2 regions of the Paenibacillus sp. p3-SID867 genome follow, and region 2 is predicted to be linked to the other one. Evidence: predicted binding sites of a transcription regulator. Region 2 holds the regulator's gene; the other holds the start of a gene.
The links. The regulator NrdR, encoded in region 2, represses ribonucleotide reductase genes. The targets are predictions, from matches to a motif close to AACACNATATATNGTGTT.
Positions count from the first base shown of each region.

Region 1: the regulator NrdR is predicted to act here: its motif matches at 5,808-5,825, upstream of M4D81_RS10640 (adenosylcobalamin-dependent ribonucleoside-diphosphate reductase).

Region 1 is NZ_JAMBDM010000004.1:326,417-333,889, forward strand. It holds gene M4D81_RS10625 (alpha-glucosidase) at 1-338, shown strand, start outside; gene M4D81_RS10630 (MTP-1 family protein) at 381-1,325, shown strand; gene M4D81_RS10635 (BtaManbiosPhlase) at 1,414-2,475, shown strand; gene M4D81_RS10640 (adenosylcobalamin-dependent ribonucleoside-diphosphate reductase) at 3,046-5,691, opposite strand; gene M4D81_RS10645 (DEAD/DEAH box helicase) at 6,113-7,473, shown strand, end outside.
Region 2 is NZ_JAMBDM010000011.1:23,104-30,576, forward strand. It holds gene M4D81_RS21900 (nuclear transport factor 2 family protein) at 1-563, shown strand, start outside; gene M4D81_RS21905 (YhgE/Pip domain-containing protein) at 822-2,003, shown strand; tRNA gene M4D81_RS21910 (tRNA-Ala) at 2,215-2,287, opposite strand; gene nrdR (transcriptional regulator NrdR) at 2,464-2,937, opposite strand; gene M4D81_RS21920 (alpha/beta-type small acid-soluble spore protein) at 3,086-3,313, shown strand; gene M4D81_RS21925 (lytic transglycosylase domain-containing protein) at 3,382-3,948, opposite strand; gene coaE (dephospho-CoA kinase) at 3,945-4,544, opposite strand; gene M4D81_RS21935 (MntP/YtaF family protein) at 4,554-5,294, opposite strand; gene mutM (DNA-formamidopyrimidine glycosylase) at 5,417-6,250, opposite strand; gene polA (DNA polymerase I) at 6,396-7,473, opposite strand, start outside.

The DNA of each region.
Region 1 (7,473 bases), on a different contig from region 2:
ATGAGCAGATCCATGCAGAAGCACAGCAGCAGCAAACGGACTCCATGTTTGCTTTTTATAAAAGACTGCTTAAGCTCCGAATTCAGTACCCGGCCCTCTCCATGGGCGATTACGTCAAGTTGGATCAACTGAAGGGTTCGGCAATCGTGTATACCAAACGCTTCAGCAGCGATGAAGCCGTCGTTGTGCTCCAGTTCGGGAGCGAGCCGCTCCATCTGGACCTAAGCGATTGGTCTGACCAGGAGCTGGAGTTGGTTGCTGCAAGCAAAGAACCCTTATCGCTCGGCGGATCTGTAGTCGAAGTCCCCCCTCACACGGCGGTTGTCTGGGTTTCCTAAGAGCAATTATCTTTTGTTTATATAGAAGGAGGCATCATCTTCGTGGCATTGAATAAATCAGCAGTACAAACATGCGCAGCGCTGTTGCAGGCATATCGAGACAAGAAATCCACCGTTCAGAACCAGGTAAAACTTCAGTTTACGGGTGTAGGTGACAAGGATGTGTATAATATCACAGCTCCTTTCCAGATTGATGGAGTCACTGTGATTGCAGGCCGGGTAGAATCGCGGGACAGCGAGCATTCCGAAATCCACTTTTTCGTGGAGCAGGACGGCACTTGGGTACCGAAAGAAGGAGCGCCTGTCTTTACGCTTCAGGATCCGTTCTTTACCTTCATTCAAGGCGAACTGGTCCTAGGCGGCGTTGAGATCTTCCCTCACCCTACGATGGAGAATGCGCTGATGTGGAGAACCGTATTCCGGAAAGGCAAAACGCTGAATGATCTCTCCCCTTTCTTCACGGGACCCGACGCGATGAAGGATTTACGCCTCACGGAGCTGGCCGGCGGCGAAATCGGCGTGTTCACACGTCCTCAAGGCGAAAAAGGCGGCCGAGGTAAGATTGGTTTTACCAGGGTGAAATCGCTTGACGACGTGACGGTAGAACTCGTTAACGATGCTCCCCTCCTGGCTGATCAATTCATCGATGCGGAATGGGGCGGGGCTAATGAGCTGCACATTTTGAACAACGGACTTGTCGGCGTGCTTGGCCATGTGGCCAGCTTTGATGAAGCCGGTGATCGTCACTATTATCCGATGGTGTTTGCGCTCGATCCACAGACAGGCGCATTTAGTGATATGGAATTGATTGCCGTACGGGCCGAATTCCTGCCGGGTGAAACCAAACGTCCGGATCTGGCTGATGTCGTATTTAGCGGAGGATTGGTTCGCAAGCCAGATGGAACCGCGGATCTCTACGCAGGGATTAGCGATGCGGAAGCGCATCGTGTGACAATCGAAGATCCGTTCCTCAAATTCGAGCAATAAGATAAAAGATCCCGCTGCCTTACCCATTGAGGTTCGGTGACAAGCTCATTTATACAAAAAAATGCTTATTGGATAGGGGTAAACAACCATGAATATATACAGATATGAGGAGAATCCTCTGGTTACACCGGCTGACGTGAAGCCGTATCATGACGGTTTTGAAGTGATTGGCGCTTTTAACGCAGGCGTAGCCGAATATAACGGTGAAGTGCTGCTGCTTCTCCGTGTAGCGGAGCGCCCCATTAGTTCTGATCCGATGATTGTCAAGGCACCTGTCTTCAATGCAGACACGCAGAAGCTGGACATTCTTGAATTCCGTACCGATGATGCGCGTTATGATTTCTCCGACCCGCGTGTCATTCGCAACGTGAATCAAAGCGCTACATTCGAATACTTGACCTCTCTGTCCTATATTCGTGTAGCACGGAGCAAGGACGGGCACCGCTTTACCATCGATGATAAACCGCTTGTCTATCCGGCACAGTCACTTGAAACGTTCGGTATCGAAGATCCCCGTGTAACGCAAATCGGCGAAACGTATTATATCTACTTCTCGGCCGTATCGCCTGTCGGTGTCGGCGAGTCGATGGTGTCCACCCAAGACTTTGTGAACTTCACGCATCACGGCATGATTTTCGGACCTGACAACAAGGACGTTCTGATCTTCCCTGAGAAAATTAACGGCAAATATTATGCGCTGCATCGTCCAACCACGAAAAGCACGGGAAATCCGGAAATGTGGGTTGCCGAATCCGATAACCTTATATACTGGGGCAATCACAAACATCTGGCGGGTCTGCGTGATGGCATGTGGGACAGCGGCCGTATGGGCGGCGGTGCCGTTCCATTCCGTACGGAAAAAGGCTGGCTGGAGCTCTACCACGGTGCAACCCTGGATCACCGCTACTGCATGGGCGCCCTGCTGCTGGATCTGAACGATCCATCCAAAGTGATCGCCCGCTCCAGTCAACCGATCATGGAGCCGGAAGCCGATTATGAGAAGAACGGATTCTTCGGAGACGTTGTCTTCTCCTGCGGCGCACTGGTCGATGGCGATGTCGTGAAGATGTATTATGGCGTAGCCGATACGTCCATGGCTTGCGCTGAACTGAGCGTAAAGGAAATTCTGGACAGCCTGACCTACGAATAAAATTTCTGCCTGCGTAAAGGCAATGCTAATTGTGACAGCGTAATACGATAATCACACCCAAACCAAGGCCTGCTCCAGCAGGTCTTGGTTTTTTGGTATAACCATGCTGGCATTAACGCGATCAGGCTATAACTGTATACCGGACGCGTGGCTTTAAATCTGATTGTTAATACAATACGGGCAATATTGGATCCGATTTTTCATAACCAATCAGGGATAGTTCTCTTTGCCAAGGATAACCTTGTAATTTGTAATATGTTATTTTTTTAATTTGTCTAAGGGAACTTCAGTAAGTTCTCAGTTCGATAATTTAGTGCCGCTACCCTATTTATGTAGCCTTCAATTGATTCATCTTCATAAATATAAGGTCTATTCAGCAAAATAATCCTCCTAACCAAAAAGACCAGAACAACAATACCTGTTGTCTGGCCTTATCTGAATTATTATATTAAATGAATAAATAATCGTTTCTAAGGATTTTTGGAATTTTCTATCTAATTTATTCTGAAACAAATCCAAAAAATTATGGAATATCACACCTGCTGCTAATGTCCTGTTCTAACGGCTTCCTCACGAACACTTACTATACCCGCAGTTCCCGCAAGTCTTACATCCCTCGATATTGATCAAGGATGCCCCGCCGCAGGATGGGCACAGATCCAGCGACATCGAGCTGCCGCCTGCGTGGGAGCCGTGTCCGCCATACCCTGCGGCTGCCGTCGCCTCGGCCTCGCCTGCATCGACAGGCGCCATCGTGGCTGCGACCGGTGCCGGATCATGGTCATGATCCACCCCGGCGTTGTTCGCCACGTGCGTCTCAAGCGCCTTCGCCACAGCGTCGGCGATGGATTCCACGCGGTTTGCGCCGAAGCCGATCGCGCCGGTGCCGCCGATGCCCTTGAGGTGCTTGATCAGCAGCTCCACCTTATTGCCGTGGTCTCCGTAACGCAGGAACAAGGAGCAGACGCGGCCCAAGGCTTCCGCCATTGCGAACACATCCGAACCGGCCTTGCCGACGTTCAGGAAGATTTCGCTAGGGATACCGTCCAGATCGTTGATGGTAATATACGCCATGCCGAACGGCGTGTTCATTTTATAGGTTGCGCCGCGCAGCACTTGCGGACGCTTCTTGTATTGCTTATCCAACCCGCTCTTGCTCGCTGAGGCTGTCACGGCCACGCTGGCAGCCGCCGGCTCCACGTTCGTTGCATCCTCTGCGGCTTGGCCTGCCGCGCTTTGCTCCAGCGCTGTTTCCGCAGTAGAAGCTGTGGTCGCTTCGACGACCTTATCTTCTTTTTTCTCCGTCTGCAGCACCTGCACGTCACGGCTGCCGTCGCGGTAGATCGTTACTCCCTTACATCCCAAATCGAATGCCAGCTCATACAGTCGTTTTGTATCTTCAACCGTAAAGTCCGACGGACAGTTGGCCGTCTTCGAGATCGAGCTGTCCACCCAGCGCTGAATTGCCGCCTGCACCCGGATGTGATCCTCGGCGGAGAGACTCATCGCCGTGACGTAATAATCCGGAAGCTCTTCGCCCGGATGGCTGTCCAGCCAATCCTGGGCAATCGGCACGAACTGCTCGTCGAAACCGAGTCGGCTCTGACGGAAGTATTTGAAGGCAAAGTACGGCTCGATGCCTGTCGACGTTCCGACCATCGTACCCGTGCTGCCCGTTGGCGCTTGGGTAATGACGGTAACGTTCCGTGCGCCTTTTTCACGCACCGCTTCGGCAACTTCCGGATACACCTCGGCCATATTTTTCATGAAGCCGCTTTGCAGGTACAGCTCGGCATCGAATGCCTGGAACGAACCCTTCTCTTCGGCAATATCGGCGGAAGCGAGATAAGCTTCGCGGGCGATGAAGCCATACAGCTTATCCAGGAACTCCAACGATTCCGGACTGCCGTAACGGATGTTCAGCTTGATCATCAGCTCGGCCAGACCCATCGTTCCGAGACCTACGCGGCGCTCTTTTTTCTGGTTCAATTCGTTTTCTTCAAAATGGTACGGCGTCCGGTCAATGACATTATCCAGGAAACGCACGGAGTACCGTGTCGTTGTAGCCAGCTCATCCCAGGCAACGTCATGGTTCGCTTCATCATAGAACTTCGACAGGTTCATCGCGGACAGGTTGCATACGCCCCAGCCCGGAAGTCCCTGCTCGCCGCAAGGGTTCGTACAGATAATCGGGTTGAAATACCAGCTGTTGGACATCTGGTTATAGTATTCCATGAATACGACGCCCGGCTCTGCGGATTTCCATGCGGATTCGATAATCGTGTGCCAGACCTCGCGTGCTTTTACTGTTTTATATGGAATGATACGGCGTCCGGCTTTCTTCCATTTATCCAGATCGCCGTCCCACAGCTCATCATAGTCAGGATCCGTAGTATCCGGGAACACCAGCTCCCAGTCCAGATCTTCCTTCACGGCCTTCATGAAATCATTGCTGACGCATACCGACAGGTTCGCATTCGTAACTTGTCCCATCGTCTGCTTCACGGTAATGAAATCCTCCACGTCCGGGTGCCAATCATTAATCATCAGCATGAGCGCGCCCCGGCGGCTTCCGCCCTGCTCGATCAATCCCGTCGTATAACTGAACAAGCCGCCCCACGATACCGCACCGCTGGAGGAACCGTTCACGCCTCTTACGATCGCGCGCCGAGGACGCAGGGAAGACAAATTAATGCCGACTCCGCCGCCGCGTGCCATGATCTCGGTCATCTCGCTCAGAGTTTCCATGATGCCGCCCCGGCTGTCCTTCGGTGAAGGAATCACGTAACAGTTGAACAGCGTCAACTCATCGCTTGCACCCGCTCCAGCCGCAATCCGTCCGCCCGGCACCAGCTTCCAATCATCCAGAATCTCGCGGAACTTCCCGCGCCACTCTTCCTGCAGTTCCGGCGTTGCCTCAACCGATGACATGGCAGCCGCGAGTCGATCCCACATTTCTTCCGGCGTTTTCTCGATGGTTAACGTCAGCTTCTCCACGTCCGATTCCACAAGCTCGCCCTTCCGTGTCTTCACCGTGACCTTGCGGCCTTCGCGCTTCACGATTTCGCCAACTTCCTTGGTCGGAAATTTAGGATCATCCTTCGTCAAAACGAGCACCACATCGCCTACCTTAGCGTTGTTGGAGTCCGCATCCTTCCAGGCATACCGGTCCAAAAAGATCTTCTCGCTTAAACCTTCCAGCCGCTGATTCTGCATCGTACTCAAGAGCAACTACCTCCTATATAAAATATAAAATTAAAAAGTTCCGCAGTTATGCGCTCACCAACAACATAACCTGTTATGTAGCCGGTCAAACATTCAAAACCACTATATACACCATATATAGTGCTACTAATCCATTATACTACACTATATATAGGTTAACTATGCCGATAATGTGAAAATTAAGCCAACAGATCCAAGCTCCCGCTCGCAAGCTTCCGCTTTCTTCCTCTCGCTCTCTTTTTCGCCCATCCCTATGAAAAAAAAGGATGAAAATATCCAATTCCAGCAACCGTGCGCCCTTTGGGTTATTCCACGCCTTCCGAATCCGTGCAAGGTTATGAAGACTTCTTTTTTCGTCCATACTACATATACACCGCTGGCCCGGAATCTTTCACAACAGGAGGAGATCGACATGTTTCATCAGCCATCTACCGACTCAGGCATGATTTTCGACGCGCGTCTTCCCGTTCCATTGCAGATCGACCGTTCCTGGTTTGACGATCTCGCCGGTCGACTGGACAAGGGCGGACCTTGGGGTGACTATCGTCTGGCCCAGCTTGCCGTGGAGGGCGAGAAATCGCGTCTCGTTACAAGCTTTGAAGAATTGCAATGCCTCAAGCACCTAGGCGGCTTATCCCCGCTCCCCCATCAGACCGATACCGCCAGACGCGTATTGTTCGAGATGTCGGGCCGAGCCATTCTCGCTGATGAGGTGGGGCTTGGTAAAACGATTGAAGCCGGCCTTATTTTAAAAGAATACATTGTGCGCGGCCTGGTATCCAAGGTGTTGATTCTCGTTCCGGCTTCCCTTGTGCTGCAATGGGTTCGCGAGCTGAACTCCAAGTTCGGCATTCCTGCGATTGCGCAGAAAAAAGCGTACTCCTGGGGCAATGATATCGTTGTCGCCTCCATGGACACGGCGAAGCGCGATCCGCATCAGGAGATTCTGCTGAACGAGGAGTACGACATGCTCATCATCGATGAGGCGCACAAGCTCAAGAACAAGAAAACATCCAACTATCAATTCATTCAAAAGCTGCGCAAAAAATACTGCCTCTTGCTGACGGCCACGCCGGTGCAGAATGATCTCAGCGAGCTCTTCAATCTGATCACCCTGCTGAAGCCGGGCCAGCTTGGAGGCCAAGGGCAGTTTGCCGCTAATTTTGTTGTCGATAAACGAAGACCCAAGAACCAGGAGCAGCTCAAGGATGAGCTGTCCAAGGTCATGATCCGTAACCGCCGCGGCGAAGGCGAAGTGAAATTCACCAAGCGATCCGTCCGCAATGTAGGGCTTAGCCTCTCGCCCGAAGAACAGTCATTATACGACGGCGTCACGTCCTTCGTCAAAGATCAGTATCAGGCAGCAGGGGGAAATTTAAGCAGTATGCTGTCCCTTGTTACGCTCCAGCGTGAAGTGTGCAGCAGCCGCGATGCCGTTTTCGTGACTCTTGTTAATCTGTCCAAGAAGCTGCCCGAGGACTCTCCGCTGCGCGATAAAATCTGGGAGCTCGTCTATCTCATCAAGGCTATCAAAGCCAACACCAAGGCGGAAAAAACCATCGAGCTGATCCAGCAAATGAACGAGAAGGTCATCGTATTCACGGAATACCGCGCCACGCAGGAATACCTGCTCAATTATTTCCGCGATCATGGGCTCATCTCCGTACCGTACCGGGGCGGAATGAACCGCGGCAAGAAAGACTGGATGATGGATCTGTTCCGCGGCAAGGCGCAGGTCATGATCGCGACGGAAGCCGGCGGCGAAGGCATCAA
Region 2 (7,473 bases):
ACGGAAATTATGTGGCACTTCATTCTGTATATCATTTTCACGGCCCTAAAATCGTATTTGATATCTTCCGTTTTGAGAATGGACTAATCATTGAGCACTGGGATAATTTGCAAGAGATGGTGGAGAAGACACCAAGCAATCATACAATGATTGACGGACCGGTTACGATTAAGGATATCGACAAGACGGATGCCAACAAGGCATTTGTCAGAAGCTATGTTGAGAACATCTTGCTCGGGAAGAACCCTGACCTGCTTGCCTCTTACTTTGATGGAGATCACTACATTCAGCATAGTCCGCATATTGCAGATGGCCTTTCAGGTCTTCACACTGCTTTGCAGGCTCTGAAGGAGAAAAATGTTGAGTTTCAATATACTCATGTCCATCAAGTTATCGGTCAAGGCGATTTTGTTCTTACAATGAGTGAAGGTCTGTTTGATGGTCAGCATACCGCTTTCTACGATTTGTTCCGCGTAGAGGATGAAAAGATCGCTGAGCATTGGGACGTAATCGAGGCCATCTTGCCGGCAGAAAAACGAAAAAATTCGAACAGTAGATTTTGAAGTTTGTGTAGCTGAATCTCTAGAAAGACATCGCCGAAATTTAAGTGCGGTGATGTCTTTCGATTCACGAATGTACTTGAGTGATCATTTTTGTAATCAAATGGAAACAGAAGCGTTGCTGCAGCAACGCTATTTTTGTTCATTGCCATGAAGTGACCGTGTAATGCAGCCATATTATATGGTGGACCTTTCACATATGAACATCGCGGTTGATAGTCAACCATATGTTCGTTATAAAGAGACGAGGAGTAGTGGATCGTGAAAATGCTGACACAAAAAATGATGTGGCTGGGAATGGTGCTCGTCCTGATCGTGTTGACCATATTCGGGGTAGCGATGATGGGATCGGTGCTTGGATCGAAGCCAAAGGAGGTCCCGGTGGCCCTCGTTATCCTTGACCAGCCGGCGGAGCTGCCGACTGGAGGAACGTTTGCGGTAGGGGAAGTGATCCGGGAAAAGTTGCTGTCGAGCCCGGCAATGCCGCTCGTCTGGCATGTCGTGGATTCCGAGGAAAAGGCTCGGGAAGGACTGGATAAACGCGAATATTACGGAGCGATGGTGATTCCGGCGGATCTGAGCAGCGGTTTACTCTCGTTAGCAACTCACTCGCCGATTCAGCCAAATGTAAAGATCATCTCCAACGAGGGTATGAACACCCAAGCTTCGATGGTCGTAGGACAGGCAATGGGACAAGCGATGAAAATGATCAACGGAGAACTGTTGCAGCAGCTGCTTGGGCAGATCGGACAGCAAACGGAGCAAATTCCGGTTGAAACGGCTAAAGCTTTAATGACACCGGTAAACGTTCAGGAGGAAGTCGTGCATCCACCGGGAGTGAATAATGTGGCGGGGAATGCGCCGGGTTTGTTGACCCAGATTATATGGATCAGCAGCATGGTGACCGGAGTCGTCCTGTTCCTGGCTAGCCAGAAGGCGGTCGCCGCGGGTTCAAGGAGATGGACAGTCAGCGCGCTGCAAGCTATCGGGGGGCTTGCGATCGTCGGCATAGCCTCGTGCTACACCATATGGATGGCTTCGTCGTGGTACGGCATGGAACTGGCGAACGCGGGGGAGACGTGGTTGTTCTTATGGTTGGCTGGATCGGCGTTCTTCTTGTTGCAATCTTCCTTGCTGAATTGGATCGGATTCCGGGCAATGCCGCTGCTCGTACTGCTGATGTTCTTCTCCGTGCCGCTCCTGAACATGGCTCCGGAGTTCTTGTCGCAGACGACGCGAGATTGGATCTATTCGTGGACGCCACTGCGGTTCGCGGCAGGAGGGCTACGCGAAGTAATGTACTTCGGCGGACTGGACGCAGCTCACTCAAACGCCTTGATTTTGTGGGGCGTCGCCGTTGGATTTTTGGTCTTGCTGCTCTCTTCCGGATTTAGGTTCGGTCGAGCGACAGATGCCGCTCCTACTTCTGTTACAAGCGATTAAAATAAAGTAAGAACAATCAACGATGCGTTGTACTTCCTTTTTTACGCTCATGTAATTATTAAATTGCGTTAAATGTGCGTTTAATGTAATCCCTTTTTACCCATCTTTATTATTCTCAATATTCGTGCCCAAGACCATTTCTGGGAAGTATTAAAAAGTTATAAAAAAAGCAAAAACCCTTGATGATATACCATCAAGGGTTTTCTTTGTATGGAGCCTAGGGGGATCGAACCCCTGACCTCATCGCTGCCAGCGATGCGCTCTCCCAGCTGAGCTAAGGCCCCGTAAGCGACTTCTATATCATATAAAAAATCAGCAGGCATGTCAACAGGTTTTTCACATTTTTTGATGACGTGCTGTATCCCTTTTACTTCTCTATATAATGTCACTTATCGATGATGAGGATGGGCTCCTTGAGAGCACCGGAAGAGCACCTGGATCACGCAGAACCCTGGCGCTCTTACAGCTCCTGACCGTCCGTATCCTTGGACAGCAGGCTTTTCAGTTCCTTCATAAACATATTGATATCCTTGAACTGCCGATACACGGACGCAAACCGGACGTACGCTACCTCATCGACCGGATACAGCCGTTCCATCAGAAGCTCCCCGATCTGGCGGCTCTCCACCTCTGCTGCTGCGGTATTGCGCAGTGCCTTCTCGACATCCGATACGATCATATCCAGCTGGTCCACGGATACCGGGCGCTTCTCGCATGCTCGGATCAAACCGCGGAGTACCTTCTCCCGGCTGAATTCTTCGCGGCTTCCATCCTTCTTCACAACAATCAGCGGCGTTTCCTCCACCATCTCAAAGGTTGTGAATCTCTTGCTGCACTGTTCGCATTCCCTGCGGCGGCGGATGGATTTATTCTCGTTGGCAGGCCTGGAATCCAGCACTTTCGTTCCGGCATAACTGCAATATGGACACTTCATAAAGTCATCTTCACTTCCTTTGTTTCAGCGTATTTTAGCCTTAATGGCGCTAATGAAAAATTTACCAGCAAAACTTTTTTCTTTTATGTTATGAAAATGCGAAACCCGAGACATAATACTTTTACCAACCCAAGGAGGTGAACTTAACATGGCACAAAGCAACAACAACTCCAACAACCTGGTTGTTCCTCGCGCAAACGCTGCTCTTGAGCAATTGAAGTACGAGGTAGCTCAAGAACTTGGTATCTCCATTCCACAAGACGGATACCAAGGTAACATGACTTCCTACGAGAACGGTTCGATCGGGGGATACATCACAAAGCGTCTTGTAACCCTGGCCGAGCAACAATTGGCTGGTCAATTCTCCGGTCAATAATTGATTCTTCCTTAAAAAAGGAGTGTTGGACGGCTCGATGTAAGAGCCTGTCCAGCGCTCTTTTTTCGTTAAAAGCCGTCCTTATACACATCCGTATATTGATTATAATAATAAATCACGCGCTGTACATAGTGGCGGGTTTCCCCGATGGGAATACTCTTCACATTCTCATAGGTTCCATCCCACATGCCCTTGTTGATCCAATTCTTGACGTTCCCGGGGCCTGCATTATAGGCGGCGATGGCGGCAATCGGGTTGCCGTCCATTTCCTTGTGCAGGTTCTGAATATACCAGGTGCCCAGCTGGATATTCGCATCCACTTCATTCTTTACGTTCAGCAGGTTTACCGATGGCAGCTTGGCCATTTCCATCGCCCAATTGGCCGTATCCGGCATCAGCTGCATAATGCCCAGGGCGCCTTTCTTGGACTCCTTACCCGGCTTGAAGTTCGTCTCGACACGAATGATGGATGCCACCAGGAACGGATCGACCTCATAGTAAGCGGCATGCTTCCGAATTTCATCCTTATAATGAATCGGATACAGCAAGGTCATCCAGTTCGAGCTCAGATACAGAAGCGCTACAAAAGAGACAAACAGCAGAAGCAGCACTCTTTTTTTACGGAGCCACTTCATAGACTAACCAACCTGCCCCACAGGTTGTCCACCTGCTGCTGTGTCTCGGCCAATGTTCCGCTGTTATCGATGAGGATATCCGCCAGACGCTTCTTCTCCTCGATATCCATCTGACTGTTTAAACGCGCTTCTGCCGCTTCCCTGTTAAGATCATCGCGTACCATCAGACGCTCAAGCTGCAGCTCTCGCGGTACATAAACAACAGCGATCTGGTCAAGATAAGAATAATGCTCCTTGGCCTCAAGCAGCAGCGGGATATCCGCTACGACCAGCCGGTCGGGATACTGCCGCTCATACGCTTCCGTCCGTTCCCGGATTTCCTGCCGTATCGCCGGATGCGTGATCTCATTCAATACCGTTCTCTGCTCGGGATGATGGAAAATCACTTCCCCGAGTTTTTTTCGATTCAACGTACCGTCCTCAAACAGGATCGCTTGTCCAAAATGTTCGGTCACTTTACCTAGCACCGGATGACCCGGGAGCATGACTTCCCGGGCGATGAGATCCGCATCGACGAGAAGTGCTCCCTTCATGGTCAACATGGAGGACACGGTGCTCTTGCCAGTTGCAATTCCTCCGGTTAAACCGATATTCATGACTTCACCTCATAACAGCTTCATTATACCCATGACGATTAACAAAAAAGCAGGCAAATAAGAGATAAAACGCATCCCGCCCTTGGATGCAAAGCGTAATCCAACCCTCATGCCCAGCACCAGAAATATCCCGCTAAACAAAGAAACAACAGCCGCGGTACCTAACGGTGAGAAGCCCAGCATGGCAGCGCCAAGCCCTGCGCCGAACGCATCGAGCGATAACGCGATCCCGAGCCACATCGCCTCCCACGGGGAGATGCTGCCGGAGTCGTCCAGATCCGCCTTCGAGGGACTGCGGAGAATTTGAATGACAACCCCGGCCTTCGGAATCTCAAGAGAGAATACCGCCCGCTGAAGATGCACTTGACCTGCCGTGTTAACCTCACGTCTTGATTTCACTTGATGGTCAGATGTCTTCGTTTCCATAAGAGACTTCGAAATATCCTTACTGGAAACCGGCTGCACATCTGACTCGCTTTTTCTGCGAACTTGCTGATATAGAGACCATAAGCCCAGCAGAATCAAAATGGCGGCTCCGATCACGGACGCCACGGATGGGGATAAGAACCGCTGTAACAGCGCGCCCGCCTGCATGGAGGCGCCAAGCACCAAGCCGGAACATAGCGAGATGATTAATACAGACAGCAGCGGTATCCTTGTTTTGCGCAGACCGTATGTAACCCCCGCACCGAATCCGTCCAGGCTTAATGCCATGGCCAGCAGCGCAGACGAGAAAATATGACTGAGCACCCTTTTCCCTCCTCGTAAGCTCCACATCAAGCGGCTCATTCATGAAGAAGAGCAGCTCCATGCGCTCCACATATGTTCCACATTATATGTGTAGGGATAGGAATGGGTGCACGCCTATTGGATTACTTCTTAACCGGCTGACACTTCGGGCAGAAGTGGGTCCCCCGTCCGCCAACCACGATCTTATGAATCGGTCCACCGCATGTATGACACGGCTTGTCCTTCCGTCCGTAAATCTGATGACTATGCTGGAACATCCCCATTTCACCCTGTCCATTGACATAGGATTTAATGGAGGAACCACCCGCTTCTACGGCTTCGGACAGTGTATCCACAATGGCATGATACAATCGCTTGAGCTCGGCATCCTTCAGGCTGTTGGCGTTACGCTCCGGATGAATCTTGGCTCGAAACAATGCCTCATCGACATATATATTGCCGATGCCGACCACATATGCCTGATTCAGCAGCACCGCTTTAATCTTCGTTTTTTTGCTGCCGACAACTTCCTTGAAGGTTCCGAACGTAAACGTGTCATCCAGCGGCTCATACCCCAGCTTGGCAAGAGGAGCATGCTGAAACTCTTCCCCCGTTGCAAAGAGATGCATCGTTCCGAATTGGCGTACATCCTTATAACGCAGCTCCGTCCCGTCCGAGAAATGGAAAATAACATGGGTGTGCTTCTCCACCGGCTCCTCGGCAGAGTACAACCCGTAACGCCCTTCCATCCGAAGATGCGAGACGAGCACCAGACCGTCCAGCAATATCCTTAAAAATTTCCCGCGGCGCTCCACACCTTCCACGGTATGATCCTTCAACATAAACGCAAATGCCTCAATATCATCGGGACGCTGAATAATCCGCGGCAGATGTACGGATACATGATCTATATGCTTACCTTTAATCAATTGGTTAAGTGTTCGTTTCACCGTTTCTACTTCCGGCAATTCCGGCATAATGTCTTCACCTCATCTCCCATTATACCGGAAGTTAGGACAGAGCGGGACCATGGTTTTGTGGAAAGGTATGGTGCATAATGCGCCCCTCTTCACGCCATGATCCCTATAAACGATTCTCTATCGGCTAACATATTGTATAACTTTACTTCGCTTCGTACCAGTTCTCGCCATAGCTGACTTCCGATTTCAGCGGTACCGACAGCTTCAGTGCCTGACTCATCACTTCCGGTACCAATTCCTTCATGATCTCCAGCTCATCCTCCGGCACCTCGAACACCAATTCATCGTGCACCTGAAGCAGCATGCGGCTCTTCAATTGACGATCATGCAGCGCCTTGTCCATATGGACCATGGCCAGCTTGATAATGTCCGCCGCGGTTCCCTGAATCGGCGTATTCATTGCTGTCCGCTCGGCAAAAGACCGCAGGTTGAAGTTGCTGGCGTTAATCTCCGGCAGGTAGCGTCTGCGTTCAAGCAATGTCTTCACATAGCCGTCTTGCTTCGCCTGCTTGACGATCACGTCCATATAACGCCGGACGCCCTGGAACACCTCGAAATACTGGTCAATGAAGGCAGCGGCTTCCTTCCGGGTAATATTCAGGTTCTGGGACAAGCCATAGTCGCTGATTCCATACACAATGCCGAAGTTAACCGCCTTGGCGGATCGGCGCATATTGGAGTCCACCTCATCCACGTCGACTCCGAACACGTCCATCGCGGTCTTCGTGTGGATATCCATATCGTGGACGAAGGCTTCCTTCAGACGTTCATCATCCGAGATATGTGCAAGCACGCGCAGCTCGATCTGAGAGTAGTCCGCCGCTAAAATGCTCCAGCCCGGCTCGGACGGAACGAAGACCTTGCGCAGCTTGCGGCCCTCCTCCAGACGGATCGGAATGTTCTGCAAATTCGGATATTGGCTGCTCAGACGACCCGTCGCGGCAATCGTCTGACGATAGTACGTGTGCACTTTGCCAGTTTGTGACGAAATCTCCTTCAGCAGACCTTCCACATATGTGGATTGCAGCTTGGCCAAGGTACGATACTTCAGAATCAAGCGGACAATATCGTGATAAGGCGCCAGCTTCTCGAGCACCTCGGCATCGGTGGAATAACCGGTTTTGGTCTTCTTGATGACCGGAAGCTCCAGCTTCACAAACAGAATCTCGCCCAGCTGTTTAGGCGAATTAAGATTGAATTCCGTTCCGGCGATCTCATAT